2 regions of the Pseudomonas migulae genome follow, and region 2 is predicted to be linked to the other one. Evidence: riboswitches for the same ligand, from Rfam matches in the RefSeq annotation. Region 2 holds a riboswitch; the other holds the start of a gene.
What was found. A riboswitch is a leader RNA that binds a small molecule or an ion and turns the genes downstream of it on or off. The one in region 2 is predicted to bind cobalamin.
Positions count from the first base shown of each region.

Region 1: another riboswitch for cobalamin. It lies ahead of cobO (cob(I)yrinic acid a,c-diamide adenosyltransferase); the one in region 2 lies ahead of J2Y86_RS05085 (CbtB domain-containing protein).

Region 1 is NZ_JALJWR010000001.1:5,755,552-5,770,475, reverse strand. It holds gene cbiB (adenosylcobinamide-phosphate synthase CbiB) at 1-759, opposite strand, end outside; gene bluB (5,6-dimethylbenzimidazole synthase) at 756-1,406, opposite strand; gene J2Y86_RS26490 (cobyrinate a,c-diamide synthase) at 1,403-2,803, opposite strand; gene cobO (cob(I)yrinic acid a,c-diamide adenosyltransferase) at 2,800-3,411, opposite strand; cobalamin riboswitch at 3,493-3,727, opposite strand; gene J2Y86_RS26480 (hypothetical protein) at 3,882-4,466, shown strand; gene J2Y86_RS26475 (PQQ-dependent sugar dehydrogenase) at 4,534-5,847, shown strand; gene J2Y86_RS26470 (O-methyltransferase) at 5,971-6,624, opposite strand; gene J2Y86_RS26465 (C40 family peptidase) at 6,640-7,176, opposite strand; gene J2Y86_RS26460 (C40 family peptidase) at 7,399-8,025, opposite strand; gene hda (DnaA regulatory inactivator Hda) at 8,239-8,943, opposite strand; gene J2Y86_RS26450 (AI-2E family transporter) at 9,174-10,247, opposite strand; gene J2Y86_RS26445 (DUF2066 domain-containing protein) at 10,286-11,344, opposite strand; gene purM (phosphoribosylformylglycinamidine cyclo-ligase) at 11,729-12,787, shown strand; gene purN (phosphoribosylglycinamide formyltransferase) at 12,787-13,437, shown strand; gene J2Y86_RS26430 (DUF3108 domain-containing protein) at 13,446-14,159, shown strand; gene J2Y86_RS26425 (amidohydrolase family protein) at 14,272-14,924, opposite strand, start outside.
Region 2 is NZ_JALJWR010000001.1:1,106,870-1,121,793, reverse strand. It holds gene metH (methionine synthase) at 1-3,585, opposite strand, end outside; gene J2Y86_RS05115 (fatty acid cis/trans isomerase) at 3,742-6,039, shown strand; gene J2Y86_RS05110 (acyltransferase family protein) at 6,226-7,260, shown strand; gene nfuA (Fe-S biogenesis protein NfuA) at 7,318-7,902, shown strand; gene cobM (precorrin-4 C(11)-methyltransferase) at 7,975-8,721, opposite strand; gene J2Y86_RS05095 (cobalamin biosynthesis protein) at 8,805-9,218, opposite strand; gene J2Y86_RS05090 (CbtA family protein) at 9,215-9,919, opposite strand; gene J2Y86_RS05085 (CbtB domain-containing protein) at 9,931-10,125, opposite strand; cobalamin riboswitch at 10,246-10,473, opposite strand; cobalamin riboswitch at 10,739-10,951, shown strand; gene cobW (cobalamin biosynthesis protein CobW) at 11,054-12,115, shown strand; gene cobN (cobaltochelatase subunit CobN) at 12,119-14,924, shown strand, end outside.

The sequences.
Region 1 (14,924 bases), 4.6 Mb from region 2:
TGCCGCCCCGCCCAACTCGACACCCAGTGCACCGGCTCCGGCGGCCATCACCGGACCGGCATTCGGGCTGTCCCAGGTCGGCCCCTGGTTACGCCAGCATTTCAGGGCGAGTCGGGTTTTGCCCAGCAGCGCGTAGGTCAATGCCACCAGTCGCGCAGGAATATAGTTGAGCACGTCGTCGATCTTCGCCGCGGCCCAGCCGAACCGTTCGAAGCGCTCGTTGCGATAACCCCACATCGCATCCAGCGTATTACTCAATCGGTAGAGCACCACGCCGGGCGCGCCCGCCACTGCAAACCAGAACAGCGCGGCAAACACCGCGTCGCTGCCGTTCTCCAGGACGGATTCGGTGGCGGCGCGGGCGACTTCGGTTTTATCCAGCTCACTGGTCTGGCGGCTGACCAGGTAACCGACGCGCTTGCGCGCTTCCTCCAGATCATCAATGCGCAGCGCCGTGGCCACCGGCGTGACGTGTTCACCGAGGCTACGCATGCCAAGCGCGCAATAAAGCGCGAGAATCTCGACGATCCAACCGACATAAGGCGCCCAGGAAAAAGCCGTGGCGAGCAAGGTCAGCGGCACAACCGCGATCACCCAGGCGGTAACGCCGTGGCTGCGCCAGCCGCGCCCCTCACCATTGAAACGTTGTTCGATGCGGTCGGCAAAACGGCCGAACGCCACCAGCGGATGCCAGCGTTTGGGTTCACCCAGCAGCGCATCCAGCGCAACCGCGGCGACACTCAACAACGCCACACTCATTGACTCACTCCCCAATAATTCTCATACAGCAATTCGCTTAGCGGACGCGCCTGCGCCCAGCCTTCGAGTACCAGCATCGGCGCCGGATAGAATTCCTTGACCGGCCCGAGGCAAAGAATCGCCAAAGGCTTGGCCCCGGCGGGCAAACCCAGCAGGTCGGCCAGGGCTTGCGGCTCGAATAAAGAAACCCAGCCCATGCCCAGTCCTTCGGCACGGGACGCCAGCCACAGGTTCTGGATCGCGCAGGACAGCGAGGCCATGTCCATTTCCGGCAAGGTGCGGCGGCCGAAGATGTGGCGCTCGCGATCGTCCATCAGCGCAGCGACCAACACCTCGGCACAGTCGTTGATGCCTTCGACTTTCAGCTTCATGAATTCGTCGGTGCGTTCGCCGAGGGCTTCGGCGGTGCGGATGCGTTCCTGTTCCACCAACAACTGGATCTTGCCGCGCAAGGCGCGATCGCTGATGCGGATGAATCGCCAGGGCTGCATCAGGCCGACGCTCGGCGCCTGGTGCGCGGCTTCGAGCAGGCGCCGGAGCAACTCGGGTTCGACGGTGCCGCCGCTGAAGTGGCGCATGTCGCGGCGTTCGGCGATCGCGCGATACACCGCTTCCCGTTCGGCCTGACTGAAGGCGTTGTCGGTCATGGCCTCTTCGCGAGCAAGCCCGCTCCCACAGTTGACCGCGTTTCTTCAGGCAACGCGCTGATTAATGTGGGAGCGGGCTTGCTCGCGAAGGCGGCATCAAGGTCCGGTGCAAACAACGCGGCTACCGCAGATGGATTCGACGGGAAATAGAAGTGCACATAGGAAGCCGTCATCCGCCCCTCACGATAAACCGCCTCCGCCCCGCGCCCGCCGTTAGGGCTCAGGCCGCGAGCAATCGGTTCAAGCTCGGTGCTGGTCAACGAATGATGATAGGTGTGCCCGCGCAGCGAACCTTCCGGCAAGTCGACCGCCTGCAACGCCAGCGCCGCCAGCCGTTTCTGCATCACCGCGTCACCGGCCAGCAACCCCACCAGTTCTGCGCGAGTGCCTTCGACATCGGTCAACGAGTCGAGCAAATACAACATCCCGCCGCACTCGGCCAACAACGGTTTGCCCGCCGCGTGGTGAGCGCGAATCGCGTCAAGCATCGGGGTGTTCTGTGCCAGCGCCACATGGTGCAATTCCGGGTAACCGCCTGGTAGATAGAGGCTGTCGGTTTCCGGCAACTGTGCATCGCGGATTGGCGAGAAAAACACCAGTTCAGCGCCCATGGCTCGCAGCAAATCCAGGCTCGCGCCGTAGGTGAAGGCGAAGGCTTCGTCACGGGCCACGGCAATCCGTACACCGGCCAGCAACGGCTCGGCAGCGATCACTTCTGGAGCGGCGAACTCCACCGGCGGCGGCAGCGCAACGTCACAACTGTTGGCCAGTGATTCGGCCGCCGCATCGAGGCGCACGTCGAGATCGTTCAGCTCACTGGCCTGAACCAGACCGAGGTGCCGACTCGGCAATTCAATCCCGGTTTCCCGGGACAACGCGCCGTACCAGCGCAAGCCTTCAGTGAGACTGCCTTCAAGCAACTGTGCATGACGCAAGGTGCCCACACGGTTGGCCAGCACCCCGGCGAACGGCAGGTCCGGCTGATACTTAGCCAACCCCAGCGCCAGCGCACCAAAGGTCTGCGCCATCGCCGTGCCGTCAATCACCCCGAGCACCGGCACACCGAAATGCCGCGCCAGGTCAGCGCTGGACGGCGTACCGTCAAACAAGCCCATGACGCCTTCGATCAGAATCAGATCCGCTTCGCCGGCGGCTTCCCACAACAGTCGACGACTTTCCTGCTCGCCGACCATCCACATGTCCAGTTGATACACCGGCGCACCGCTGGCGCGCTCGAGAATCATCGGGTCGAGAAAATCAGGGCCGCATTTGAACACGCGAACCTTGCGCCCCTGGTTGCGATGCAAACGGGCCAGCGCGGCGGTGACGGTGGTCTTGCCCTGACCGGAGGCCGGCGCGGCAATCAAGACCGCCGGGCAATGACGTGGTTGACTCACAATTCGACGCCTTTTTGCGCTTTGATCCCGGCCTGGAAGGCGTGCTTGATGACGCCCATTTCCGTGACGGTGTCGGCCAGTTCGATCATTTCCGGCTTGGCGCCGCGACCGGTCACCACCACGTGCTGCATCGGCGGCCGCGCCTGCAAGTCGCTGAGCACCTGATCGAGGTCGAGGTAACCGTGCTTGAGGGCGATGTTCAGTTCATCCAGCACGACCAGACCGATCGATGGATCACGCAGCAGTTCACGGGACACGGCCCAGGCCGCTTCGGCGGCGGCGATATCACGCTGGCGGTCCTGGGTTTCCCAGGTAAAGCCCTCGCCCATCACATGAAAACGCACCTGCTCGGGGAAGCGCCGGAAAAACAGTTCTTCGCCCGTGCTGTTGCGGCCCTTGATGAACTGCACCACGCCGCACTGCATGCCGTGGCCCATGGAGCGGGCGAGCATGCCGAACGCCGAGCTGCTTTTGCCTTTGCCGTTGCCGGTCAGCACCAGCAGCAGGCCGCACTCATTCGGCGAATTGGCGATGCGTTCGTCGATCACGGCTTTTTTGCGCTGCATGCGCGCCAGGTGGCGTTCGTCACGATCGGGAGTATCAGTCATGGGGGAGCTCTCCGTTGAGGCTGGATAACGGCGGGCAGGCACAAGAATAGACGGCAAGAAGCCTGGCATCGCCCACCGTGATGCCGCTGGATGGATCAGGCCGGTCTCCGGGCTCATGAGCGGCGTTACGCCTGACTGCGCGCCTTCCCATGCCGATATCGACACAGTGGCAAAAATGCGCAGTCTTCACTCATTTACCGTTGCGGGGGCAGCGCCGGGATCGTGATTGTTCATGAAGTGAACGAACGCACTCACCGGCTTCCCTGTTTCACTCTGTCGACCAAGGCCACAGAGCACCTGAAACAAGCCGCGAAGGTTAGAGGGTTGAGGGTGGAGCGTCAATTAAAGCCGGGACGCCGTCCGGCGAATAACTGCCGTCGATCAATTATCTGACGCCAATCTTGTGCCACACTCTCAGCAGTGATATCAAAGCGCCACAACCTGACAACACAATAACAAGGGTGAGCCACATGCAAGGCATGATCATCAGCAATCCGAAGCTGGAATTCCTGCGCCCGGTGCTGGAACGCTGGTTTGACTGTATCAACCGCTACAACGCCGTGCGCGGCGATAACGACACGCCTTACTGGTACGACGAAAAAGCCAACCTCGGCTTGCTCTCGGCCGCCGCGTGGATGGCGGAAATGGTCACGCTGCAAAACACACCGACCCGTAAACAGAACGAGGAAGGCGAACGCAACGCCCGCGCCGACCTGTTCATCGCCACCAGCGAAGAGCGCGCCTACCTTCAAGCCACGCAACGCTGGCCGCGGGTCAACAGCCTGAACCTTACACAGGCGCTCGCCGATATCACCAGCGACGCCAGGCGAATCAGCTACGCCAGCGACCTGAAACTCGGCTGCCTGTTCGTTGCACCGCAAAAAGCCCAGCACGGAGCTACCCCGGAAGAACTCCAGGACATGGTCGACGACCTGCAAAAGGAACACACCTGCGCCGTCGCCTGGTATTTCCCCTACGCCTACCGCAAGTTGCGCAATGAAGCGGGCAACTATCACCCCGGCATCGCCGTGCTGTTCAAGGAAGCCCGGGGCTGACCGGTTGAACCATCGCGGGTTTGCGCTTCTCTATTGATCAGGTCACTGCATTTATAGGGAAATCAGCATGCGCAAGCCCCAGCTCGTTCTCGTCATCGCCCTCGCCGGAGGGCTCGCCGCCTGCGGTGAAACCTCCAGCCTGCAAGTCTCCGACGGCACCGGCCCGACACCCAAATTGCCAGAACCGAACAAAACCCTGATCCCGACGGTGAACATCGCCCCGGCGATCGGCTGGGCTGACGGTGCCAAACCCACCGCCGCAGCGGGCACTCAGGTGGCTGCGTTCGCCGAAGGCCTCGATCACCCGCGCTGGCTGTATGTGCTGCCGAACGGCGACGTGCTCGTCGCCGAAACCAACGCGCCGCCCAAACCCGACGATGGCAAAGGCGTCAAAGGCTGGGTCATGAAAAAAGTCATGGGCCGCGCCGGTGCCGCCGTACCGAGCCCGAACCGCATCACGCTGTTGCGGGACAAGGACCACGACGGCATCGCCGAAACCCGCACAGTGTTCCTGGAAAACCTCAACTCGCCCTTCGGCATGACGCTGGTCGGCAACGACCTGTATGTCGCCGACACGGATCGCTTGCTGCGCTTCCGCTATGAGGATGGCGACACGGTAATCAAGTCGCAGCCGATCAAAGTGGTTGATCTGCCGGGCGGGACGCTGAATCACCACTGGACCAAAAACGTCATCGCCAGCAAGGACGGCAGCAAGCTGTACGTGACGGTGGGCTCCAACAGCAACGTCGGCGAAAACGGCATGGACCAGGAAGAAGGTCGCGCGGCGATCTGGGAAGTGGATCGCGCCACCGGCAATCACCGGATCTTCGCTTCGGGGATTCGCAATCCAAATGGTCTGGCCTGGGAGCCCCGGAGGGGTGCGCTGTGGACGGCCGTCAACGAGCGGGATGAAATCGGCAGCGACCTGGTGCCGGACTACATCACTTCGGTGAAGGACGGCGGTTTCTACGGCTGGCCTTACAGCTACTACGGCCAGCACATCGACATTCGCGTCGAGCCGCAAAACCCGGACCTGGTGGCCAAGGCCATCGCGCCGGATTACGCAGTCGGCCCGCACACCGCGTCGCTGGGCCTGACGTTTGCGGAAGGCAACACGCTGCCAGCGCAATTCAAGGAAGGCGCCTTCATCGGCCAGCACGGCTCATGGAACCGCAAGCCGCACAGTGGCTACAAAGTGATTTTCGTGCCATTCAGTGCCGGCAAGCCGACCGGGCAACCGGTGGATGTACTCACGGGTTTCCTCAATGACGATGAGAAAGCCATGGGCCGGCCGGTGGGTGTGGTGATTGATCAGCAGGGTGATTTGCTGGTGGCGGATGATGTGGGGAACAAGGTGTGGCGGGTTTCTGCGGCTAAATAACGTATTGCCGCGAAATGCATAATCCTGTGGGAGCGGGCTTGCCCGCGATAGGGTCGGTACATTCAGCATCAATGTGACTGAAAGATCGCTATCGCGGGCAAGCCCGCTCCCTCAAGGACCGCGTTACCGTTTACGGCAGAGTGTCAATCCATCCCCCAACGGCAACAGCGACAGATCCACACGCGAGTCATCCTTCAAGGCGAGATTCAGCGCCTGGATGGCTCGGGTGTCTTCACTCTCGGGATTGCGCTCAAGCACCCGCCCGCTCCACAGCGTGTTGTCGAACACCGCCAGGCCACCGACGCGCAGCAGACGCAGCGCGTGCTCCAGGTAGGCGGGATAGTTAGCCTTGTCGGCATCAATGAACATCAAATCGAATGGTTCGGGCTGGTCCAACCGAGCCAGGGTTTCCAGCGCCGGCGCCAGGCGCAGGTCAATCCGCTCGGCAAGTCCTGCTTCCTGCCAGTAACGGCGCGCCGTGGCGTTGTAGTCACCAGGAATGTCACAGCAGATCAGCGAGCCGTCCTCCGGCAACGCCGCCGCCATGCACAACGCGCTGTAACCGGTAAAGGTGCCGACTTCCAGCAAACGCCTGGCGCCGGTGAGCTTCACCAGTAATGCGAGAAACTGACCCTGCTCCGGCGCTATCTGCCAGCGCGCCATCGGCAACGCCTGGGTTTCATCGCGCAAGCGTTTGAGCAGCGGCGTTTCCCTCAGGGAAACGTCGAGCAGGTATTGATACAGTGAGTCGTCGAGATTGAGCGTGCGAGCGGTCATGACAACCTCTGCGTTCTATGGGTTACGCGCCAGGTGCTCAGGTTGCAGGACGCGCTTGGCGCTGAGGTAGGCTTTTTGCCAATAAGCCTTGGACAAGCTGTCGAGCTTCACCGTGCCACCCGTGGCCGGCGCATGGACGAAGCGACCTTCGCCGACATAGATCCCAGCGTGGCTGACCTGAGAGCCGCCATTGGTGGCGAAGAAAATCAGGTCGCCGGTTTGCAGGCCTTCCTTGCCGACATTGGCCGCTTGCATGCTGATCATCTCGCGGGTGGTGCGCGGCAGCGAGATGCCGGTGACGTCACGGTAGACATAACCGATCAGGCCGCTGCAATCGAACCCGGAATCCGGCGTGTTGCCGCCCCAGCGATAAGGTGTGCCAACCAGGCCCAACGCGCGAAACAGCACGTCTTCAGCTTCAGGAGAAAAAGGTTGTGATGACCCGAAAACAATCGGCGCGCGAACCACTGGCGCAGGCGGCGGTGTACGGCTGGCGCAGGCGCTGAGCAGCGCTGCGAAGAACATGAGTGCGAGGCGGGCCGACATCGTCATAAGCAGAACATCCTGATCTGGCTGCGGCTTTTTTCTGCCGACAGGGCAGAAAAGAAAACCGCCTGCGCAGGACGCAGGCGGTTTGCCATCAATAATAGATCAGGATTCTAGCGGCTATGCGGCAAACTTCAAGTAAGACTTTAAGTTCGCCTTACAAACTGTCCGCCTACTCTGTTGCAGAGCGGCTTTTTGTCGCCACCGAAGTGACGACAGGCTGAAGCATTACTTGCGGGCCGTGACCACGGTCGGGGCCATCGCGAGTGCACGCTTGGCTTCGATGAAGGTCTTGCTCCAGTAGCTGTCGCCCAGGCTATCGACCCGGACACCACCGCTTTTGCGGCTGCTGGAGTGGATGAACTGGTTGTCACCGAGGTAGATCCCGGCGTGACTGACACGACCGCGACGGCCGTTGGTGGCGAAGAACAGCAGGTCGCCCGGCTTGAGCGCACTGCGAGCAACCAGCGGTGCGTCCACGTTGATCATTTCGCGAGTGGAACGCGGCAGGTTCATGCCGGCCTCTTCGCGGAACAGATATCCGATGAAACCGCTGCAATCGAAGCCAGCCTCGGAGGTGCCGCCGAAACGGTAACGGGTACCGATCAGGGACATGCCACGTTCGAGGATGCTGTCGGCCAGAACCGGAAGCTGGTACGACTTGCCGTCGGCGAAGTCAGCCAGTTCTTTGTCGGTGGCCAGCTCTTCCTGGAAAAGAACGGAAGAAGATTGCGCAGTAACTGAATTTTTAACCTGCTGTTGAGGCGCTTGCTCCGACACTGGAGTGTGGGCTGCGCAACCGAACAACAGGGTGACGAGTGCGAGAGGCACGAGGGGTGCAAAGCGATTTAGCATGGGCACGACCGTGGCTGATAGTTGTAAAGAAGCCGAGACTATGCCCGCTATCATCCTCATTTGCAAATTCAATCGAACTTTATGTGACTTTCCGGTTTCGCGTTTCCATCTAAGCGCTTAAGCCCCATTTAGACGCTTGCGCGGCCTACACCCTGTAGGAAAGCGAACTTTTTGGCGCCTGAAATATGCCAAAACCCTTGCAGGACTTGGGCTTTACCAGCCCAGCGTCTCTTTAAGGAACGGAATGGTCAGCTTGCGCTGAGCTTGAAGAGAGGCCTGATCGAGACGCTCAAGCAGTTCGAACAGCGCGCTCATGCTGCGAGTGCCACGGGTCAGGATAAAATGTCCGACTTCATCGGTCAGGTGCAATCCACGACGGGACGCACGAAGTTGCAAGGCACGCAATTTGTCTTCGTCGGACAGCGGTCGCATCTGAAAAATCAGCGCCAGCGTGAGACGGGATTTCAGGTCCGCCAGCTTCACCGGCAATTCACGCGGTGACGTCGACGCGGCAATCAGCAGGCGCCGACCGCTGTCACGCAGGCGATTGAACAGATGGAACAACGCTTCTTCCCAGTCCGCCTTGCCGGCCACCGCCTGCAGATCATCCAGGCAGACCAGTTCGTACTGTTCGAGGTTGTCGAGAATTTCGATGCCGCGATCCATCAACTCGGCCAGTGGCAGATACACCGCCGTTTCACCCATCTGTTCGAAGCGCAAACAGGCCGCCTGCAACAAATGCGTGCGCCCTACCCCGTGCTTGCCCCAGAGATAAATCAGGCTTTCGGTCCAGCCGGCGTCGGCTTCGCACAGCCGCTCGACATAGCCGAGTGCAGCGGCATTGGCGCCTGGGTAGTAATTGATAAAGGTAGCGTCATCACGCAGACGCACACCTAGGGGCAGCTGAATCGGTTTCATGCTGACTGAACAGTTCCAAAGGAACCGTTAGTGGCCTCTGTGTAAAGTTTGCGAAGTTTATACCCGTGAAGCTGACCGCACAATGCGACAGACCATAAGCAAAATCAAAGGTTTGCGTTATCGCACCGCTTTCATGGGCGTTTCTTTGGCGGCGCAAGTGACAGTTGCGCAGGTGGCACGGGCCAGCCTGGCACTGAACCAGACTGCCCGCGACGCGTCATCGTACCCCCTTAGAGCTCAGGTTCGTCGACACCACTGTAGATATCAGAATCTTTATACAAATCATGCACATGGCGCACCAGAACCATGATCACCGCCGCTACGGGGAGCGCCAGCAACACGCCGGTAAAACCGAACAGTTCACCACCCGCCAGAATCGCGAAGATCACCGCCACCGGGTGCAGACCGATCCGGTCACCCACCAGCAACGGCGTCAATACCATGCCCTCCAGCGCCTGGCCGACCATGAACACCGCGACGATGCCAAACATGGGGTACAAGTCGCCACCGAACTGGAACAGGCCGGCAATCAGCGCCGCGCCAATCCCGATGACAAACCCCATGTACGGCACAATCGCCGCCAGGCCGGCGATCATCCCGATCAGCAACCCCAGCTCGAGCCCTACCAGCATCAGGCCCGCCGAATAGATCACGCCCAGCGCCACCATCACCAGCAATTGCCCGCGCACGAACGCGCCGAGCACTTCATGGCATTCACCCGCCAGGACCACCACGCGTTCTTCACGGTCACGAGGCAGCAGGCTGCGGATCTTGGCCATCATCAGGTCCCAGTCCCGCAATAGATAGAAGCTCACCACCGGGATCAGCACCAGATTGGCCAGCCAACCGATCAACGCAAGGCCGGAGGCGGTCGCCTGACTCAACACCACGCCGACAATGTCAGTGGTCTGGCCCATGTGCTCGCTGATCGCCGCTTTGAGCTTGTCGAACTTCCAGAAACCATCCGACAACCCGAACTTCGATTGCGCCCACGGCAACGCGGTGTGCTGCAACCAGTCGAGCATCTGCGGCGCCAGTTCGTACAAGCGAAACAACTGCTTGGCGAGCATCGGCACCAGCACCAGCAGCAATGTGGTGAAGATCAAAGTGAACAGCGCGAACACTGCCACCACGCCCCAGGTCCGGGACAGGCCGGCCTTTTCCAGGCGATCCACCAACGGGTCGAACAGATAGGCCAACAGCAGCGCCACCAGAAACGGCGTCAGAATCGGATGCAACAGCCAAATAAACGCGCAGAGCAGAACCACCCCACCCAACCAGAACCAACGCCGCGTATCGGCCATGTACCACTCCATCTGCATCTATATAAAGAAAGAAAACCTTACCAACGGAAACGCAGTTGCGGCACCGGCGCAGGCGGTGGCGCGACAGCGGGCGCCGATCCTTCGGCCACCGGCTGAACAGGTGCTGTCGGTGCCGGGGCCTCACCCGCCGGAACCTCTTGCAACTTCGCCAGCGACAACTGTGACCGCAACTGTTCGGCGCTGCCGTTGACCCGGTAGAGAACCCGGTCAGCGTCAACACTCTGCAGGCGCGCGCCAAACGGCTCGAGCAAACGCCCAAGCGTCGCATAACGCTCCAGATTCATGCCCTGTACTTCCAGCAACTGCTCGCCCGACATCCCGGGCTTGACCACAAAGCGTGGCGCCAGGCGCTGACTGACCGCCAGCATCACCGCGTCGGCCACGGCAGCCTGATCCGCGCCCTGCACGCTGCCCGCTTCCTTCTGATCGCCCAGCCACAGATGCCATTTGGCCTGCCATTGGCCACTCTCTTCCCGGGCATGCACGGCCAGCAAGGCGTCAGCGTTGTAGCGATCCGATGCGCCGCGCAACGGCGCCGCATCCGTGCCTTCAAGATTCGGCGCCGTGGCGACCAGTTGCTCGCTCAAGTCCGCCAGTGGCAGACGCAGCGGCAGGCCACGGTGTTGTGCCGCGCGACGTAACGGTGCAGCACTGGCCTGACCATCACCGACCAGACTCGAACCTTCCGTTGAGTCGTTCAGCCACCACGTCAGAATCGATGGCCGGTTCGCACCCCACAAGGACAGCCCGGCGCGGCGCAACGCCTGCTCGGTGCTGGCCGGATCGAAATCCACCTTCAGCACTTCCGGCGGGCCGGCCTCGAAACCGTATTGGCTGATGATCTGCTGCGGGTCCTTGCGAACGGCCGCCAACCCCGGACTTTGCACGGCCTTGGGATCGCCGGTCAGGCGCAACACCAGCGTGTCGAGCGCACGCTGAGTGGCTTGATCACGCTCTTCCGGTGCCTGACTGGTGACAGGCTCGCGCACCAGATAAAGGCTTTTGACGGTTTCGGCATGACTCGCCAGGCTGACCAGAGACAAACAACCCACAAACAATGATTTGAAAAAACGCATGGAAGATTCCTGACGACAAGAGCGGCTGGAACTGAGCGCATGAAGATAATCGAGCAAGGCTGTGACCATCGCCCGGCGCAAAACATTCACACGTCCCGGTTAAGTTTTTCGCACTGCCATAACGATAGACGGTTAATCGCGATACCTTATACAGCCAAGCGGGAGGCAACCAACACGGGCAATAACGGTTTTTTTGTATCGATATGCCCCTGCTGTCGGCCTGAGGATGGCCGCTGCCCCTCAAGCCTGATAAAATCGCGCGCCTTCGCAGACCGGCAACAGCCGGGCGCCCTGAAATTCGCGCAAGGCACATGCCCTTCGTTTGTTTCGGCGGTCCCACTGGACTCGGTCGTTACCCCTGAATCCCCCCTAAAGGCCTGGATCATGAGCAAGCAACCCTCCCTGAGCTACAAGGACGCCGGTGTAGACATCGACGCCGGTGAAGCATTGGTCGAACGCATCAAGAGCGTCGCCAAGCGCACTGCGCGCCCGGAAGTCATGGGCGGCCTGGGCGGTTTTGGCGCCCTCTGCGAAATCCCGGCCGGCTACAAGCAGCCTGTGCTGGTTTCCGGTACTGACGGCGTCGGCACCAAGCTGCGCCTGGCCTTGAACCTGAACAAGCACGACAGCATCGGCATCGACCTGGTGGCCATGTGCGTGAACGACCTGGTGGTCTGCGGCGCCGAGCCGCTGTTCTTCCTCGACTACTACGCCACCGGCAAACTGAACGTCGAAACCGCGACCCAGGTCGTGACCGGCATCGGCGCAGGCTGCGAACTGTCCGGCTGCTCCCTGGTCGGCGGCGAAACCGCTGAAATGCCGGGCATGTACGAAGGCGAAGACTACGACCTGGCCGGCTTCTGCGTCGGCGTCGTGGAAAAGTCCGAAATCATCGACGGTTCGAAAGTCGCTGCCGGCGATGCCCTGCTGGCCCTGCCGTCCTCCGGCCCGCACTCCAACGGCTACTCGCTGATCCGCAAGATCATCGAAGTGTCCGGTGCCGACATCGAGAACATCGAGCTCGACGGCAAACCGCTGACCGACCTGCTGATGGCCCCGACCCGTATCTACGTGAAGCCGCTGTTGAAGCTGATCAAGGAAACCGGCGCAGTCAAGGCGATGGCCCACATCACCGGTGGCGGCCTGCTGGACAACATCCCGCGCGTGCTGCCAAAAGGCGCTCAAGCGGTGGTTGACGTTGCAAGCTGGACTCGCCCTGCCGTGTTCGACTGGCTGCAAGAGAAAGGCAACGTTGACGAAAACGAAATGCACCGCGTGCTGAACTGCGGCGTTGGCATGGTCATCTGCGTCGCTCAAGAGCACGTTGAAACCGCGCTGAACGTGCTGCGTGAAGCCGGCGAGCAGCCTTGGGTCATCGGTCAGATCGCCACCGCTGCCGAAGGCGCGGCTCAGGTCGAACTGAAGAACCTCAAGGCTCATTAATGTCCGTCACCTGTGATGTGGTGGTGCTGTTGTCCGGCACCGGCAGTAACTTGCAGGCCTTGATCGACAGCACGCGGACCGGCGACAGCCCGGTCCGCATCGCCGCGGTGATTTCCAACCGCGCCGACGCCTACGGCCTGCAACGCGCCAGGGATGCGGGTATGGACACCCGCTCCCTGGATCACAAGGCGTTCGAAGGCCGCGAAGCCTTCGATGCCGCGCTGATCGAACTGATCGACGCCTTCAACCCCAAACTCGTGGTCCTGGCCGGTTTCATGCGCATCCTCAGCGCTGACTTCGTGCGCCACTACGCGGGCCGCCTGCTTAACATCCATCCCTCGCTGCTACCCAAATACAAAGGGTTACACACTCATCAGCGCGCGCTGGAGGCCGGCGACACTGAACACGGCTGTTCCGTGCACTTTGTCACCGAGGAACTCGATGGCGGACCACTGGTCGTACAGGCAGTAATACCGGTAGAGTTGCACGATTCGCCGCAGAGTCTGGCGCAGCGAGTTCACACCCAGGAACACCTGATCTACCCGATGGCCGTACGCTGGTTTGCCGAAGGCCGTTTATCACTTGGTCAACAAGGTGCTTTACTGGATGGCAAGTTACTCGCGGCCAGCGGCCACTTGATTCGAACCTAGGAGATTTTATGCGTCGCGCCCTGCTCTTCGCTTGCGCTCTGCTTGCCCTGCCTTTCGCGCAGGCAACAGAACTTCAACCCTTCTCCGCCAGCTACACCGCCGACTGGAAGCAACTTCCAATGAGCGGCACTGCCGAGCGCAGCCTGACCAAGGAAGCCAACGGTGTCTGGAAGCTCAGCTTCAAGGCTTCGATGATGATCGCCAGCCTGACCGAAGAAAGCACTCTGACCCTGGACAAGGACACCCTGCTGCCACAGTCCTACCACTTTGAACGCGGCGGCCTGGGCAAAGCGAAAAAGGCTGACCTGGATTTCGACTGGACCGCCAAAAAGGTCACCGGCACCGATCGCGGCGACGCCGTCAACATTCCGCTCAACCGCGGCATGGTCGACAAATCCACCTATCAGCTGGCCCTGCAACACGACGTGGCCGCCGGCAAGAAAAGCATGAGCTATCAGGTCGTCGATGATGGCGAAGTCGATACCTATGACTTCCGCGTGCTGGGTTCGGAAAAAGTCGACACCAAGGCTGGCCAGATCGACGCGATCAAGGTCGAGCGCGTGCGTGACCCGACACAAAGCAAGCGCATCACCGTGCTGTGGTTCGCCAAGGACTGGGATTACCTGCTGGTCCGCCTGCAACAGGTCGAAACCGACGGCAAGGAGTACAACATCATGCTCCTGGACGGCAAGGTCAACGGTAAGGCTGTCAAAGGCAGCTGATCCGGATCGACCCAAGAAGCCTCGCTGACGCGGGGCTTTTTTTTGCCTCCCATCTGCGGCGAATCCACTATTCAATCATGACACTGAACTGTAAGAGCCGGCTTGCTGGCTCCTATAGGGGTTTCGGCAGGATTGAAAGGAAGTTATCCCTTGCGACTTTTCTGGCAACGTCTTCCGGCAACGCATCGAGAAACGGATCGAAGCTGCGAATCTCCTTACCAAGCTTGTTGAACCGCCCTACCACGTCCGAGCCGATCATGAAGCGCTCCGGGAAGCGCTCCACCAGTTTCAACCACTCCTGGCGAGGCTTGCCCTGCTCATCCAGTAGATAGGGCGTGAGCATGCTCCAGGACAAGTCGATGAACAGATTGGGATAAGCCTCCAACATTCGCGTGAGGGTCGGCAACAGAAAATCAAGCTGGGTCTGGTGCCGATGAATCTCCGCACTGCTGCCGGCATGCGCCCAGATGAAGCGTGTATGCGGGTGATTGCGTAGCGGCTCTTCGATTTCCGACAGAAACAGCGGATTTTTCTCACGCTTGGAAGTGATATTCGAATGCAGCATCACCGGTAGGTCGTTTTCGGCGGCGAGGTGATAGATCCGCGTCATCGCTTCGTTGTTGGCCCGCGGTGTATCACCGGAGGTCAGCGCAGTCAGATCGTCATGGCGGGTGAAGACCTCGCCGATGCCCTGCCAAAGGCCCGGATTGAGGTCGAGCATCCGCTGGATGTGAGCGGCGGAGTTTTTGTCGTTGGGGTTGAAAC
Region 2 (14,924 bases):
CGGGTGCGCGAAGTACCAGCCGCTGACCGCCGCCGCCGGGAACATCGCGTAGTGCTCGGTGAGGAACACGCCGCTGCGACCTGCCTTCATTTCGCTCGCTTCAGGATCGAGCAAGGCGAACAGCGTCGATTTCTCGGTGTGATCCGGGCAGGCCGGGTAGCCGGGAGCAGGGCGGATGCCGGTGTATTGCTCTTTGATCAGCGCCTCGTTGTCGAGGGTCTCGTCCTTGGCGTAACCCCAGTGCTCTTTACGCACTTGCTGGTGCAGCCACTCGGCGCACGCCTCGGCCAGACGGTCGGCCAGGGCCTTGACCATGATCGAGTTGTAATCGTCGCCCGCGTCCTGATAAGCCTTGGCCACTTCTTCGGCGCCAATGCCGGCGGTGGTGATGAAGCCACCCACGTAGTCGATGATTTCACTGTCCTTTGGCGCCACGAAATCGGCGAGGGAGAAGTTCGGCTTGCCGTCGGTCTTGATGATCTGCTGACGCAGGTGATGCAGCTTGGCCAATGGCTTGCCATCGTCGCCGTAGACTTCGATGTCGTCGTCGCGAACCTGATTGGCTGGCCAGAAACCGAACACCGCGCGGGCGCTGATCAGTTTCTCGTCGATCAATTTGGCGAGCATTTCCTGGGCATCGGCGTACAGCGCGGTAGCGGCTTCACCGACCACTTCGTCCTGGAGGATGCGCGGGAACTTGCCGGCCAGGTCCCAGGAGATGAAGAACGGCGTCCAGTCGATGTATTCGGCCAGGACTTTCAGGTCGATGTTGTCCAGCACTCTGGCGCCGGTGAACGTCGGTTTGACCGGCGCGTAGGTGCTCCAGTCGAACTGCGGTTTCTTGGCGATGGCCGCCGGGTAGCTCAGGCGCTCGGTGCGGGCGCTGCGGTTGGCGGTGCGCTCGCGAACATCGATGTACTCCAGGCGGGTTTTCTCGACGAACGCCGGTTTCAATTCCTTGGACAGCAACTGTGTGGCCACGCCCACGGCGCGGGAGGCGTCGGTGACGTAGATCACCGCGTCGTTGCTGTATTTCGGCTCGATCTTCACCGCCGTGTGTGCCTTGGACGTGGTCGCGCCACCGATCATCAGCGGCAGGTGGAAGTCCTGACGCTGCATCTCGCGGGCGACGTGGACCATTTCATCCAGCGACGGCGTGATCAGGCCCGAGAGGCCGATGATGTCGCATTTCTGCTCCTTGGCCACTTGCAGGATCTTCTCCGCCGGCACCATCACGCCGAGATCGACAATGTCGTAGCCGTTACAGCCCAGCACCACGCCGACGATGTTCTTGCCGATGTCATGCACGTCGCCCTTCACCGTCGCCATCAGGATCTTGCCCTTGGCTTCCGGCTTGTCGCCTTTTTCCAGTTCGATGAACGGGATCAAGTGCGCCACGGCCTGCTTCATCACGCGGGCGGATTTCACCACCTGCGGCAGGAACATTTTGCCGGCGCCGAACAGGTCGCCGACGATGTTCATGCCGGACATCAGCGGGCCTTCGATCACTTCGATCGGGCGGGCGAACGACTGCCGGGATTCTTCGGTGTCTTCAACGATGTGCGTGGTGATGCCCTTGACCAGCGCATGTTCCAAACGCTTGTTGACCGGCCAGCCGCGCCACTCTTCGGTCTCGGCTTCCTTGACGCTGCCGTCGCCCTTGTACTTGTCGGCGATGGCGAGGAGGGCGTCGGTGCCTTCCGGGGTGCGGTTGAGGATCACGTCTTCGACGGCGTCGCGCAGTTCCACCGGGATCTGGTCGTAGATCTCCAGCTGGCCGGCGTTGACGATACCCATGGTCAGGCCGTTGCGGATCGCATACAGCAGGAACACCGAGTGAATCGCCTCGCGCACCGGGTTGTTGCCACGGAACGAGAACGACACGTTGGACACGCCGCCCGAGGTCAGCGCGTACGGCAGCTCATCGCGGATGTAGGCGCAGGCGTTGATGAAGTCGACGGCGTAGTTGTTGTGCTCTTCGATACCGGTGGCCACGGCGAAGATGTTCGGGTCGAAGATGATGTCTTCCGGCGGGAAGCCGACTTCGTTGACCAGAATGTCGTAGGAGCGTTTGCAGATTTCTTTCTTGCGCGCTTCGGTGTCGGCCTGGCCGGCTTCGTCGAACGCCATGACGACCACGGCGGCGCCATAGCGCTTGCACAGTTTGGCGTGATGAATGAACTGCTCGACGCCTTCCTTCATGCTGATCGAGTTGACGATGCCCTTGCCCTGGATGCATTTCAAGCCGGCTTCGATCACTTCCCACTTCGAGGAGTCGATCATGATCGGCACGCGGGAGATGTCCGGCTCACCGGCAATCAGATTGAGGAAGGTCACCATCGCCTTCTTCGAATCGAGCATCCCTTCGTCCATGTTGATGTCGATGATCTGGGCGCCGGCCTCGACCTGCTGCAGGGCGACTTCCAGGGCTTCGGTGTAGTTGTCTTCACGGATCAGGCGGGCGAATTTGGCCGAGCCGGTGATATTGGTACGCTCGCCGACGTTGACGAACAACGAGCTGCGATCGATGGTGAACGGCTCCAGGCCCGAGAGGCGGCAGGCCTTCGGAATGTCCGGGATTTCACGCGGTGCATAACCGGCCACGGCTTTGGCGATGGCTTCGATGTGGCCCGGCGTGGTGCCGCAGCAGCCGCCGACGATGTTGAGGAAGCCGCTTTGGGCGAATTCTTCGATGACTTTGGCGGTTTGCGACGGCAGTTCGTCGTACTCGCCGAATTCGTTCGGCAGGCCGGCGTTCGGGTGCGCGGAGACGTGGGTGCCGGCCTTGTTCGACAGCTCTTCGAGGTACGGGCGCAGTTCACTGGCGCCGAGGGCGCAGTTCAGACCGACGGAAATCGGCTTGGCGTGGGCCACGGAGTTCCAGAAGGCTTCGGTGGTCTGGCCCGACAGGGTGCGGCCGGACGCGTCGGTGATGGTGCCGGAGATCATGATCGGCAGTTCGACGCCCAGCTCTTCGTAAACCCCTTGCACGGCGAAGATCGCGGCTTTGGCGTTGAGGGTGTCGAAAATGGTTTCGATCAGGATCAGGTCGGCGCCGCCTTCGATCAGGCCTTTGGTGGCCTCGGTGTAGTTCTCCACCAGTTCATCGAAGGTCACGTTGCGGTAGCCGGGGTTGTTCACGTCCGGCGACAGCGAGCAGGTACGGCTGGTCGGGCCGAGCACGCCGGCGACGAAGCGCGGCTTGTCCGGGTTCTCGAGGGTTTTCGCATCGGCGATCTTGCGCGCCAGGCGAGCGCCTTCTACGTTCAATTCGTAGGCCAGTTCTTCCATGCCGTAGTCGGCCATGGAAATCCGGGTGGCGTTGAAGGTGTTGGTTTCCAGAATGTCGGCGCCGGCATCCAGGTAGGCTTTTTCGATGCCACCGATCACGTCCGGGCGCGTCAGCACCAACAGGTCGTTGTTGCCTTTGACATCGCTCGGCCAGTCGGCAAAGCGTTTGCCACGGTAATCCTGCTCCTCGAGCTTGTAGCTCTGGATCATCGTGCCCATGCCGCCATCGAGAATCAGAATGCGCTCTTTGAGGGCGTGCTTGAGGGCTTGAAGGCGAACACTGCGATCGGACATTGGGACTACTCGGAAAGACCATGACGAAGGGGCGGGATCATAGCAAACCTGTGCGCTTTTAGAGCATGTGCGGTTTTTGCATGAATATCGCTCATGTTGATGGGGGCACTGTCCCGGTAGAATCGCGGCGTTTTTTCAAGGATCGGGAACAGGGACATGTCGTATCGCGTCATCATCAGCAGTGCATTGCTGGTTTTAAGCTGGGGCGCGGTGGCGCAGGATCCGGCGATTTCTGCTGCCATTTCCTACAGCCGCGACATCCAGCCGATCTTCACTGAAAAGTGCGTGGCCTGCCATGCCTGCAATGACGCCGCCTGTCAGCTGAATCTGGGCAGCGGCGAGGGGGCTGCGCGCGGCGCGTCGAAAGTCCCGGTCTACGATGGTGAACGCAGTCAGGCCGCGGCGCCGACCCGATTGTTTTATGACGCTTTCGGCAAGCACGGGTGGCAGCAAAAGGGCTTTTACTCAGTGCTGGACGCCCGGGGCAGCCAGGCCGCGTTGATGGCGCGGATGCTGGAACTGGGGCACAAAACACCGCTGACGCCCAACGCCAAGTTGCCGGAAGACATCGTCCTGGGCCTGAACCGGGAAAACCTGTGCGCGATGCCGGCCGAGTTCGACGGTTACGCCAGCGTTCATCCGAAGGAAGGTATGCCGCTGGCGGTCACTGGCCTGACCGACCAGCAGTATCAGACGCTGCAACGCTGGCTGGCCTCGGGCGCGCCCATCGATGAGCAGGGCCTGGTGCCGTCCGCGAAAGAAGCGTTGCAAGTGGTGCAATGGGAAAGCCTGCTCAACTCGCCGGGTGCCCGCCAGAGCCTGGTGGGACGCTGGTTGTTCGAACACTGGTTCCTCGCCCACCTTTACTTCAAGGAGGGCGAGCCGGGGCATTTCTTTCAGTGGGTGCGTTCGCGCACGCCGACCGGCCAGCCGATTGACCTGATCAACACGCGCCGCCCGAATGACGATCCGGGCACGCAGGTGTATTACCGCTTGTGGCCGGTGCAGGGGGTGATCGTGCAGAAGACCCACATCACCTATCCGCTGAGTGCGGCAAAGATGGCGCGGATCAAAAGCCTGTTCTACAACGGCAACTGGCAGGTCAACGCGTTGCCGGGTTACGGGCCGGAACGCCGGGCCAATCCGTTCACCACGTTCGAGGCGATCCCGGCGCAGGCGCGTTATCAGTTCATGCTCGATAATGCCGAGTACTTCGTGCGCACGTTTATCCGCGGGCCGGTGTGTCGCGGCCAGATCGCCACCGACGTGATTCGCGATCACTTCTGGGCGTTGTTCCAGGCGCCGGAACACGATCTCTACATCACCGACCCGAACTACCGCGGGCAGGCCACGCCATTGCTGGCGATGCCGGGGCAGAACGACGACGTCGGCAGCGTGTTGGGCCTGTGGCGTGACTACCGCGACAAGCGCAACGAGTACGAGGCGCTGCGTCGCGACAACTATGCCGATGTGCCGGCGCCGAGCTGGTCGACTTTGTGGGCCGGTAACGACAATGCGCTGTTGACCATTTTCCGCCATTTCGACAGCGCCTCGGTGAACAAAGGCCTGATCGGTGACGTGCCACAAACGATGTGGCTGTTCGATTTTCCACTGCTGGAGCGCACGTATTATCAGTTGGCAGTCAACTTCGACGTGTTCGGCAACGTGTCCCATCAAGCGCAGACGCGCCTGTACTTCGACCTGATCCGCAACGGTGCCGAGCAGAATTTCCTGCGGCTGATGCCTGCCGATTCGCGGGACGGCTACCTCGACGACTGGTACCAGAACGGCGGCAAATTCAAGATGTGGCTGGACTATGAAGCCATAGACAACGACAAGCCGACGGCGCTGAAACTCGACGAGAAAGACCCGAAACGCGACTTTGCGATGCAGCTGTTGTCGCGTTACGGTGAGCTCAACGCCAAGCCCGATCCGATCAACCGCTGCGACGGTGCTTATTGCTCGCGACCGAACATTGACCCGGATTTACAGGGCGCCGAACAGGCCTTGAGTCGCCTGGCGTCGCGTCCGGCAGCGGGTCTCAAGGTCATCGATCAACTGCCGGAAGCGACGATGCTGCGTATTGAGGCCAAGAGCGGCAAGCGCGAGGTCTACAGCCTGCTGCGCAACCGCGCGCACAGTAACGTGGCGTTCCTGTTGGGCGAATCGCTGCGCTATCAACCGGGGCTCGACACACTCACCATTTTCCCCGGCGTACTCAGCAGTTACCCGAACTTCATGTTCAACATTCCCGCCGGGCAAGTGCCAGCGTTTGTGGAGGCGATGGAAAACGCCAAGGACGCCAACCGTTTCGAGAAAATCGTCGAACGCTGGGGGATTCGCCGTAGCCATCCGCAGTTCTGGTTCTACTTCCATGACCTGAGCCAATACGTCCACGAAACCGACCCGGTGGAAGAGGGCGTGCTGGACATGAACCGGTACGAGAATCTTTGATCGACTTTTGATGGCGGGCCGGTGTCGGATCTGTAAGGCACCGCAAATCCCCTGTGGGAGCGGGCTTGCTCGCGAAGGCAGTGTGTCAGTCGCCGTTAATATTGCCTGACACACCGCTTTCGCGAGCAAGCCCGCTCTCACAAGGGAAATGCGGTGGATTGCGGATCGGGAACGGGAGGGCGGTCAATGTTGATTTCAGTACAGGCATTGCGCGCGCTCGCGGCCTGGACGGTGGTTTGCCACCATTTCATGCAGATTTTCTTCGACTTCAAGGCCCGTGGGCCGATCGGTCAGATGTTCATCGACAAGGGGGCGGTGGGTGTCGATGTCTTTTTTGTCATCAGTGGCCTGGTGATTTTCCTGTCCACCGAGGGCAAGTCGCTGCCGCCGGGACGCTTTCTGCTGTATCGGCTGTTTCGCATCGTGCCGGCGTATTGGCTGTACACGGTGCTGATGGCGCTGGTCGTGGTATTCGCCCGACCGGTGTTGCCGGATCAGGCAGTCGACTGGTCGCATTTCCTTCTGTCGCTGTTGTTCATTCCTACGGAAAACCCCGGCGGCTACGGGATTTATCCGACGCTGAATGTCGGCTGGACCCTCAACTACGAAATGCTGTTCTACGTGCTGTTTGCCTGGGCACTGCTGTTCCGCTTGCAAGTTCGACTGCTGATTGTTGCTGCGCTGCTGTTTGCTGTGTGTCAGGCGTGGACCGGTTACGGCTGGATCAGCCCGTTCTACCGTTCGGACATCGTCTATGAGTTCCTGCTCGGGATTGCCATTGGCATGCTCTACCGACGCGGCTGGATCAAACCCGGTTTCTGGCTGCCATTGCTGGGCATTGGCGGCGCGTTGCTGGCGATTTATCACTTGGCGCCGCAGCCGCGGTTCCTGGCCTGGGGCCTGCCGAGTGCGGTATTGGTGGTGGCCTGCATGGCGCTGGAGCGGTTTTTCGAGCACAGCCGAGTGTTCAAACTGCTGGGGGATTGTTCCTACTCGGTGTACCTGATGCACGTGTTGGTGCTGTCCGCCGGAGGCTTTGTCGCACAGCGTTATGGCATCAATGCCTACGTCATGTTCGCCGTTTGCGTCGTGGCCATTGGACTGGGATCGTGGGCAAGTTACGAATGGGTGGAGAAAAGCAGCTATCGGTGGCTTAAAGCCAGGATTGACGGCGAAACGTCCGATCGGGGCGAGCTGACGCTTTCCCGACAAAAATACTAGGACTTTGTACGGCGCGATGATTGGCGTAAACTGCGCCCAAGCCTGCGAGGAGTTTCCATGACCGCTATTACCATCACCGACGCCGCCCACGATTACCTGGCTGATCTGCTCTCCAAGCAGAACACCCCGGGCATCGGCATCCGCGTCTTTATCACACAGCCTGGCACCCAGTACGCCGAGACCTGCATTGCTTATTGCAAGCCGGGCGAAGAAAAACCTGAAGACACGGCGCTGGGGCTGAAAAGCTTCACCGCTTACATCGACTCGTTCAGCGAAGCTTTCCTGGACGATGCGGTTGTCGACTACGCCACCGACCGCATGGGCGGCCAGCTGACCATCAAGGCGCCAAACGCCAAAGTCCCGATGGTCAACGCCGACAGCCCGGTCAACGAGCGCATCAACTACTACCTGCAAACCGAGATCAACCCGGGGCTCGCCAGTCACGGCGGTCAGGTCAGCCTGATCGATGTGGTCGAAGACGGCATCGCCGTGTTGAAGTTCGGCGGTGGTTGCCAGGGCTGCGGCCAGGCAGACGTCACCCTGCGTGAAGGCATTGAGCGCACCTTGCTCGAGCGCATTCCCGAGCTCAAAGGTGTACGTGACGTGACCGACCACACGCAGAAAGAAAACGCCTACTACTAAGGTGTTCGCTGCAGAAACAAAAAAACGGCACCCGTGAGTGCCGTTTTTTTATGGTTGATCGGTCCCTGTGGCTCAGGGTCTGTAGAGATGCGCATGCCCGGCGCGATATAGCGACGACTCACTGAAGTGATCGCTCCCCAACACCCGACCGACCAGAATCAACGCCGTCCGCCGAAACCCCTTCGCCTCAACCTTCCCGGCAATATCCGCCAGCGTCCCAACCACCCAGTCCTGATCCGGCCAGGTCGCGCGGTGAATCACCGCTATCGGACAGTCCGCGCCGTAATGCGGCAGCAATTCAACCAGGATTTTCTGCAGATGATTCACCCCCAGGTGAATCGCCATGGTCGCCCCGTGCTGCGCCAGACTCCCCAATTCCTCACCGGCCGGCATCGCAGTCTTGTCCGCGTAGCGAGTCAGAATCACGCTCTGTGAAACGTCCGGCAACGTCAGCTCGGCGCCCAAAAGCGCCGCACAGGCCGCCGTTGCGGTGACACCTGGAATGATTTCAAACGGAATATCGAGTTCACGCAGGTAGCGAATCTGTTCGCCAATCGCGCCATAAAGGCTTGGATCGCCCGAGTGCACCCGTGCCACATCCTGGCCATTGGCATGGGCAGACTTGATCAGTTCGATGATCTGCTCCAGGTGCAGTTCGGCGCTGTTGACCACCTGTTCGGCGCAATGGCCTTCCAGCACCGCGGCGGGCACCAGGGAGCCGGCGTAGATGATCACCGGGCAGCTCCGGATCAGCCGCTGGCCTTTGACGGTGATCAGTTCCGGGTCGCCGGGACCTGCGCCAATGAAATAGACGGTCATCGTCGTTTCCTGTCAGAAAAAGGGACTGGGCAAGGCTTCAGATGAAGATTGCTCATGATCGAAGGCGAGGATTATCGAGGATTTTACGCAGTGCAGGCCAATGCCAGGGTGGCCTGGGCGTATTTTTGTCGCGAGATCAGCAGTTTTGCCGGTGCCTGGGCCAGTTGTTCCGCGAGGGCGAGGGCGGTGCTTTCCGCTACGCCGTAGCAGCCGGTGCGTTCGAAAGCGATGTCGGACAGGTGGCTGAGTTGCGGTTTGTAACCTTCCAGTTGCTGGCTATTGAAATACATCAACGGCAATCCCAGTTGTTCGGCGAGCTCGACCAGGCCGGGTTCATCACGCTTCAGGTCGATGCTGGCCAAGGCCTTGATCTGGTGAAGTTCGATGTGATGAGCCTGTAATGCCTGATCGAGTAACGCCCGCAGCGTGCTGACGGGGCAGCCGCGCTGGCAGCCCAGGCCGACAACTAAAGTCGGCGCTGTGCCAGTGTCTGTCATGCGTGGTATTGGCCATCGCTTTTGCGGCGGAACAACCAGGCGCTGATCAGGCCCAGGGCCAGCCAGAACGCGACGTTGGTCAGCTGCGAAGCGATTTTGAACTGGGCTTCCAGGGCTTCCGGCGCGAGCATCGAGTGCACTTCCGGTTGCGGGGCGCCAATGACGTGAGGAACGGCGAGAATCGCCACGCCCAGGAGCTTCATCAGCCAATGACGGCTGAACACGATCAGCGCGATGCCGACAGCGGTGGACGCTGCCGTGCCGATCCACCAGATTTGTCGTTGTGCCAGGTCCGCCGCGGCAGTGCCCGGCAGTTCCGGTGGCAGGCCGAGGGTCGGTGCCAGTACAAACGTGGCGTAACCGGCCAGGCCCCAGAGCAGGCCTTGGGAGGTTTTGGTCGGCGCACGCAAGGTGTAGAGACCGGCGAGCATCAGGGCAAAACCGACTGCAACCACCAGATTGCCGCCGGTGGTCGACAACACGCGCTGCCAGCCGTCTTCCGGTTCCCAGGCTTCGGCATCGTGGGTGTGAGCGGCGGCGCCAGCGGCGTGTTCATGAACTTCAACAGCCGCAGGCTCAGATTTTTCGTAAGTCTCGGCTTGCAGAATCAGCGGTGCGACCCAGAAACTTTGCAGCAGGGTCAGCAACAGGGCTGCCAGCAGCCCGGTGAAACCTGCGGTTTGCGCAATACGCTTGATCATGTCGGCAGGTCTCAGTGGCACGGGAACGCGGAGCTGTGACGGGTATCGTGCGCGGCATTGTGCACCGCTTCGATGTGCGAGAAACCGGCGAAATACACGAGGCACGCGCCAAGGATCGATGCGCAGATGGCAGCGGTCAGGCGTTGAGCCAAGGTGGTAGTGGTGGTGGTGGCGGATGTGTGGCCGGTGCTGCTGATGATCGACATGGCGCTTCCCTCTGGTCTGTCAGCGGGTGAATAGAGCGCATGGAAGATCCCTGCAAATCGGGCTCGCAGAGATTCAAACAGCGCCCGCCCACCGCGGGTTTGTTGTTCAGTGAACGTAATCGTCACTTTGTGTTGCGGGCCGGTCTCCGGGCTCGCGAGGGGCTTTGGCATTCACCGAAACCTGCAAGCGTCACCTTCCCATGCCGAACTGCTGGCACAGTGGATCTGACGCTTCGCTCGCTTACCGTTGCGGGGGCAGCACCGGACTGACATGGCTTTGAGTAAAGCACATGATTCACCGGTTTCCCGTTTCACCCTGTGAAGGGCACCCGTAACAAGGCGTGTAGGAGAGCATGGGCGGGGGTTGGGCGTCAATTGGCAAGGGTTCTCAACTCGGTGGGAGGGCAAGGGCAAGGAGTGTTACCTGTGGCGAGGGGATTTATCCCCGTTCGGCGGAGAAGCCGTCGCAATACCTGCTTGCGGGATGTGCCTGAAAGAATGCATGGGGTTGCTGCGCAGCCCAACGGGGATAAATCCCCTCGCCACAGGTAACCTGCCTTGCCACAAGGGATTGCAATCAACTGACGGACATTGACCCGCTCCCACACCATGCGTAGCCTTGCGCTTTCGAGGTTCTTCGGCATTTGCCGAAGCTAAGAAGGGAACGCGGTCGATGCCGCGGCTGCCCCCGCAACTGTGAACGGTGATGTTCGCTGCCACGCCACTGCACGCTCCAGCCCTGGAGCCCGCGGGAAGGCGCAGCGAACGCCAGTCTAGCGACAGGCACACCGTCAGCCAGGAGACCTGCCTCGAACCGAATTCTCACTACAACCGGGCGGGGTGATCCGGTGGCGAAATCTTCCGCGCGCCTGCCTGTGCAGCAGCGGTCGTCGTCCCGTATGCCCGCCACCTTGCCAAAGGGCATCCGATGAAAACACTGGCCAAACTTCCCGTCACCATCGTTACCGGCTTCCTCGGCTCGGGCAAGACCACCTTGCTGCGGCACATGCTCGACAACGCTCAGGGCCGCCGCATCGCGGTGATCGTCAACGAGTTCGGCGAACTGGGCATCGACGGCGAAATCCTCAAGCAATGCTCCATCGGCTGCACCGAAGAAGAAGCCAACGGTCGGGTCTACGAACTGGCCAACGGCTGCCTGTGCTGCACCGTCCAGGAAGAGTTCTTCCCGGTGATGCGCGAACTGGTCGCCCGTCGTGGCGACCTCGATCACATCCTGATCGAAACGTCGGGCCTGGCCCTGCCAAAGCCTTTGGTCCAAGCCTTCCAGTGGCCGGAAATCCGCAGCGCCTGCACGGTTGACGCGGTGATCACCGTCGTCGACAGCCCGGCCGTTGCCGCCGGCACCTTCGCCGCTTTCCCGGACCAGGTCGACGCCCAGCGCAAACTCGATCCGAACCTGGACCACGAATCGCCCCTGCACGAACTGTTCGCCGACCAACTGGCCAGCGCCGACCTGGTGATCCTCAACAAGGCCGACCTGATCAGCCCGGAAGACCTGGCCCGCGTACGCCTGGAAGTCGCTGAAGAACTGCCGCCAGCGGTGAAAATCATCGAAGCCAGCAGCGGTCGCTTGCCACTGGACGTGCTGATCGGCCTCGGTGCCGGTTCCGAAGAACACATCGACAGCCGCCACAGTCATCACGATCACCACCATGAAGGCGAAGATGATCACGATCACGACGCGTTCGACTCCATTTCCATCGAACTGCCACAAGCCGACGAAAGTCTGCTGCTGGACGCGCTGACCCAACTGGTGGTCAAGCACGGCATTCTGCGGGTCAAAGGTTTCGCCGCGATTCCGAACAAGCCGATGCGCCTGCTGATCCAGGGCGTGGGCACGCGTTTCGACAAGCACTTCGACCGTCAGTGGGGCGCCGATGAAGCGCGCACCACGCGTCTGGTGTTGATCGGTCAGGAGCTGGATGCCGTGCAACTCGAAGCGCAACTGCGCGCCGCGCTCAGCGTCTGACCCATGCACCTGCTCAGGACCCAGCCCGGCGGTTTCGTGTCGGATGACAACATTGCCGACCTTGGACAAACCCCCGCCGAGTTGGTGATCCTGTGCAGCGGCGATTCCAGCCTGGCGCTGCTCGCCGAAGCGGCGCAGCAGTTGCCGGACGATTACCCGAGCGTGCGTCTGGCGAACCCGATGCAGGTGCAAAATCACGCGTCGGTCGACCTGTATGTCGATGAAGTACTGCGCCACGCCAAGGTGATTTTGATTTCGTTGCACGGCGGCATCGCTTATTGGCGTTACGGCGTCGAACGTCTGGTCGAACTTTCGCAGCGCGGTGTGCAGCTGATTCTGGTGCCCGGCGATGATCGCCCGGACCCGGAGCTCAGCGACCTCAGCACCGTGATTGCCGAAGACCGCGACCGGCTCTGGCATTACCTGCGCCAGGGCGGCATGGCCAACGCCCTCGATCTGTTTCGCTGCGTGGCCAATCGCTGGCTGGATCGCGACTACACGTGGGCCGAGCCACAAACCCTGCCGCGCACCGCGATCTACCACCCGCAAAAAAGCCCCGCTGCACTGAGTGATTGGCAAGCCGAATGGCACGCCGATCAACCGGTGGCGGCGGTGCTGTTTTACCGCTCGCATTTGCAAGCGGCGAACACCGCGTTCATTGATGTTTTCTGCCAGCGTTTGCAAGCGGCGGGGTTGAACCCTTTGCCGATTGCCGTGGCCAGTTTGAAGGAGCCCGGCTGCCTGACGGTGGTTGAGGACTGGCTGGATGAAGTCGAAGCAGGGGTGATTCTCAACACCACCGGTTTCGCTCAATCCAGCCCCGAAGCGCCGCACTTGCGGCCGTTTCGCCGCAATATCCCGGTGATCCAGGCGATCTGCGCTCAGGACAACGAACCCGGTTGGCGTGCCAGCGAACAGGGCCTCGGCCCGCGGGATCTGGCGATGCACATCGCGCTGCCGGAACTGGATGGGCGGATCATCAGCCGCCCGATCAGCTTCAAGGACCTGGCATGGCGCAGCGAGCGCAGTCAGTCCGATGTGGTCTGCTACCGACCTGCACCGGAACGCATGGATTTTGTCGCCGAACTGGCGCGGCGCTGGATCGATCTGGCGCGACTGCCGAACAGCGAAAAACGCATCGCGTTGATCCTCGCCAATTACCCGACCCGTGACGGGCGCATTGGCAATGGCGTCGGCCTCGATACACCGGCCGCAGCGTTGAACATCCTCCGTGCGTTACACGCACAGGGTTATCCGCTGCCCGCCGAACTGCCGGACAGCGGCACCGCGTTGATCCAGCAATTGCTCGGCGGTGTCAGCAACGATCTCGATACCCTCGACCAGCGTCCGTGTCATCAAAGCCTGGCGCTGGACGACTACAACCTGATGTTCGACGCCTTGCCCGAGGCCAACCGCCAGGCCGTGCTGGAACGCTGGGGCGCGCCCGAAGGCGACCCGATGTTCCGTGGCGGACGGATGATGATCGCCGGGCTGCGTTTCGGCCTGACCTTCATCGGCATTCAACCGGCGCGCGGTTATCAAGTCGATCCGAGCGCGGTGTATCACGACCCGGACCTGGTGCCGCCCCACGGCTACCTGGCGTTCTACTTCTGGTTGCGCAACACCTACGGCGCCCACGGCGTGATCCACGTCGGCAAACACGGCAACCTCGAATGGCTGCCGGGCAAAGGCGTCGGGCTGTCGGACAACTGCTGGCCGGACGCGTTGCTCGGGCCGCTGCCGAACATCTATCCGTTCATCGTCAACGACCCGGGCGAGGGCGCCCAGGCCAAGCGTCGCACCCAGGCGGTGATCATCGATCACTTGATGCCACCGCTGACCCGCGCCGAAACCTACGGCCCGCTGCGTAATCTCGAGCTGCTGGCCGACGAGTATTACGAAGCGCAACTGCTTGATCCGCGTCGCGCCCGGGAGTTGCAGCGCGACATCCTGCAATTGGTGCGCGACACCCACATCGACCGCGAGCTGCTGCTGGACGAGAAGCTCGACAGCGATGCTGACGCGGCGATCTGGTTGCCGCGCCTCGACACTTACCTGTGCGACTTGAAAGAGTCGCAGATCCGTGACGGCCTGCACATCTTCGGCGAGTCGCCGACCGGACGGTTGCGCATCGATACGTTGCTGGCCTTGCTGCGCATTCCCCGTGGCGACGGGCGAGGGGCGCAATCGAGTGTACTGCGGGCGTTGGCCAAGGCTTTTGAATTGGGTTTCGATCCTCTGGATTGTGCGTTGGCGGAGCCTTGGGTTGGGCCTCGGCCGGATGCCTTGTCAGCGATCAGCGATGAACTTTGGCGCACGGCGGGCGATACGCGCGAACGCTTGGAGCTGTTCGCCGCGCAACTCATCGAGCAAACCCTGAATACCGACGCCGAACCCGGTGGGATCGAGCCTTTGTGGCGAGGGAGCTTGCTCCCGTTGGTTCGCGAAGCGGACCCAAAAAACGGGACTGCTGCGCAGTCCAGCGGGAGCAAGCTCCCTCGCCACACAAGCCCGTTCCCTAAAGAAGGTTGGGATGAGATTGGCGCCATCCTCGACAACCTGCGCGAAGTGGTCGCGCCGCGCCTGGACGCCTGCGGCCCGGCGGAAATGCGCGGTCTGCTCGACGCCCTCGGCGGTCGTTTCGTCCCGGCCGGCCCTAGCGGCGCGCCAAGTCGTGGTCGCCTGGACGTGCTGCCGACCGGGCGCAATTTCTACTCGGTGGACGTGCGCAACCTGCCGACCACCACCGCCTGGCGCATCGGTTTCCAGTCGGCGAACCTGATTCTTGAGCGGCACTTGCAGGATCACG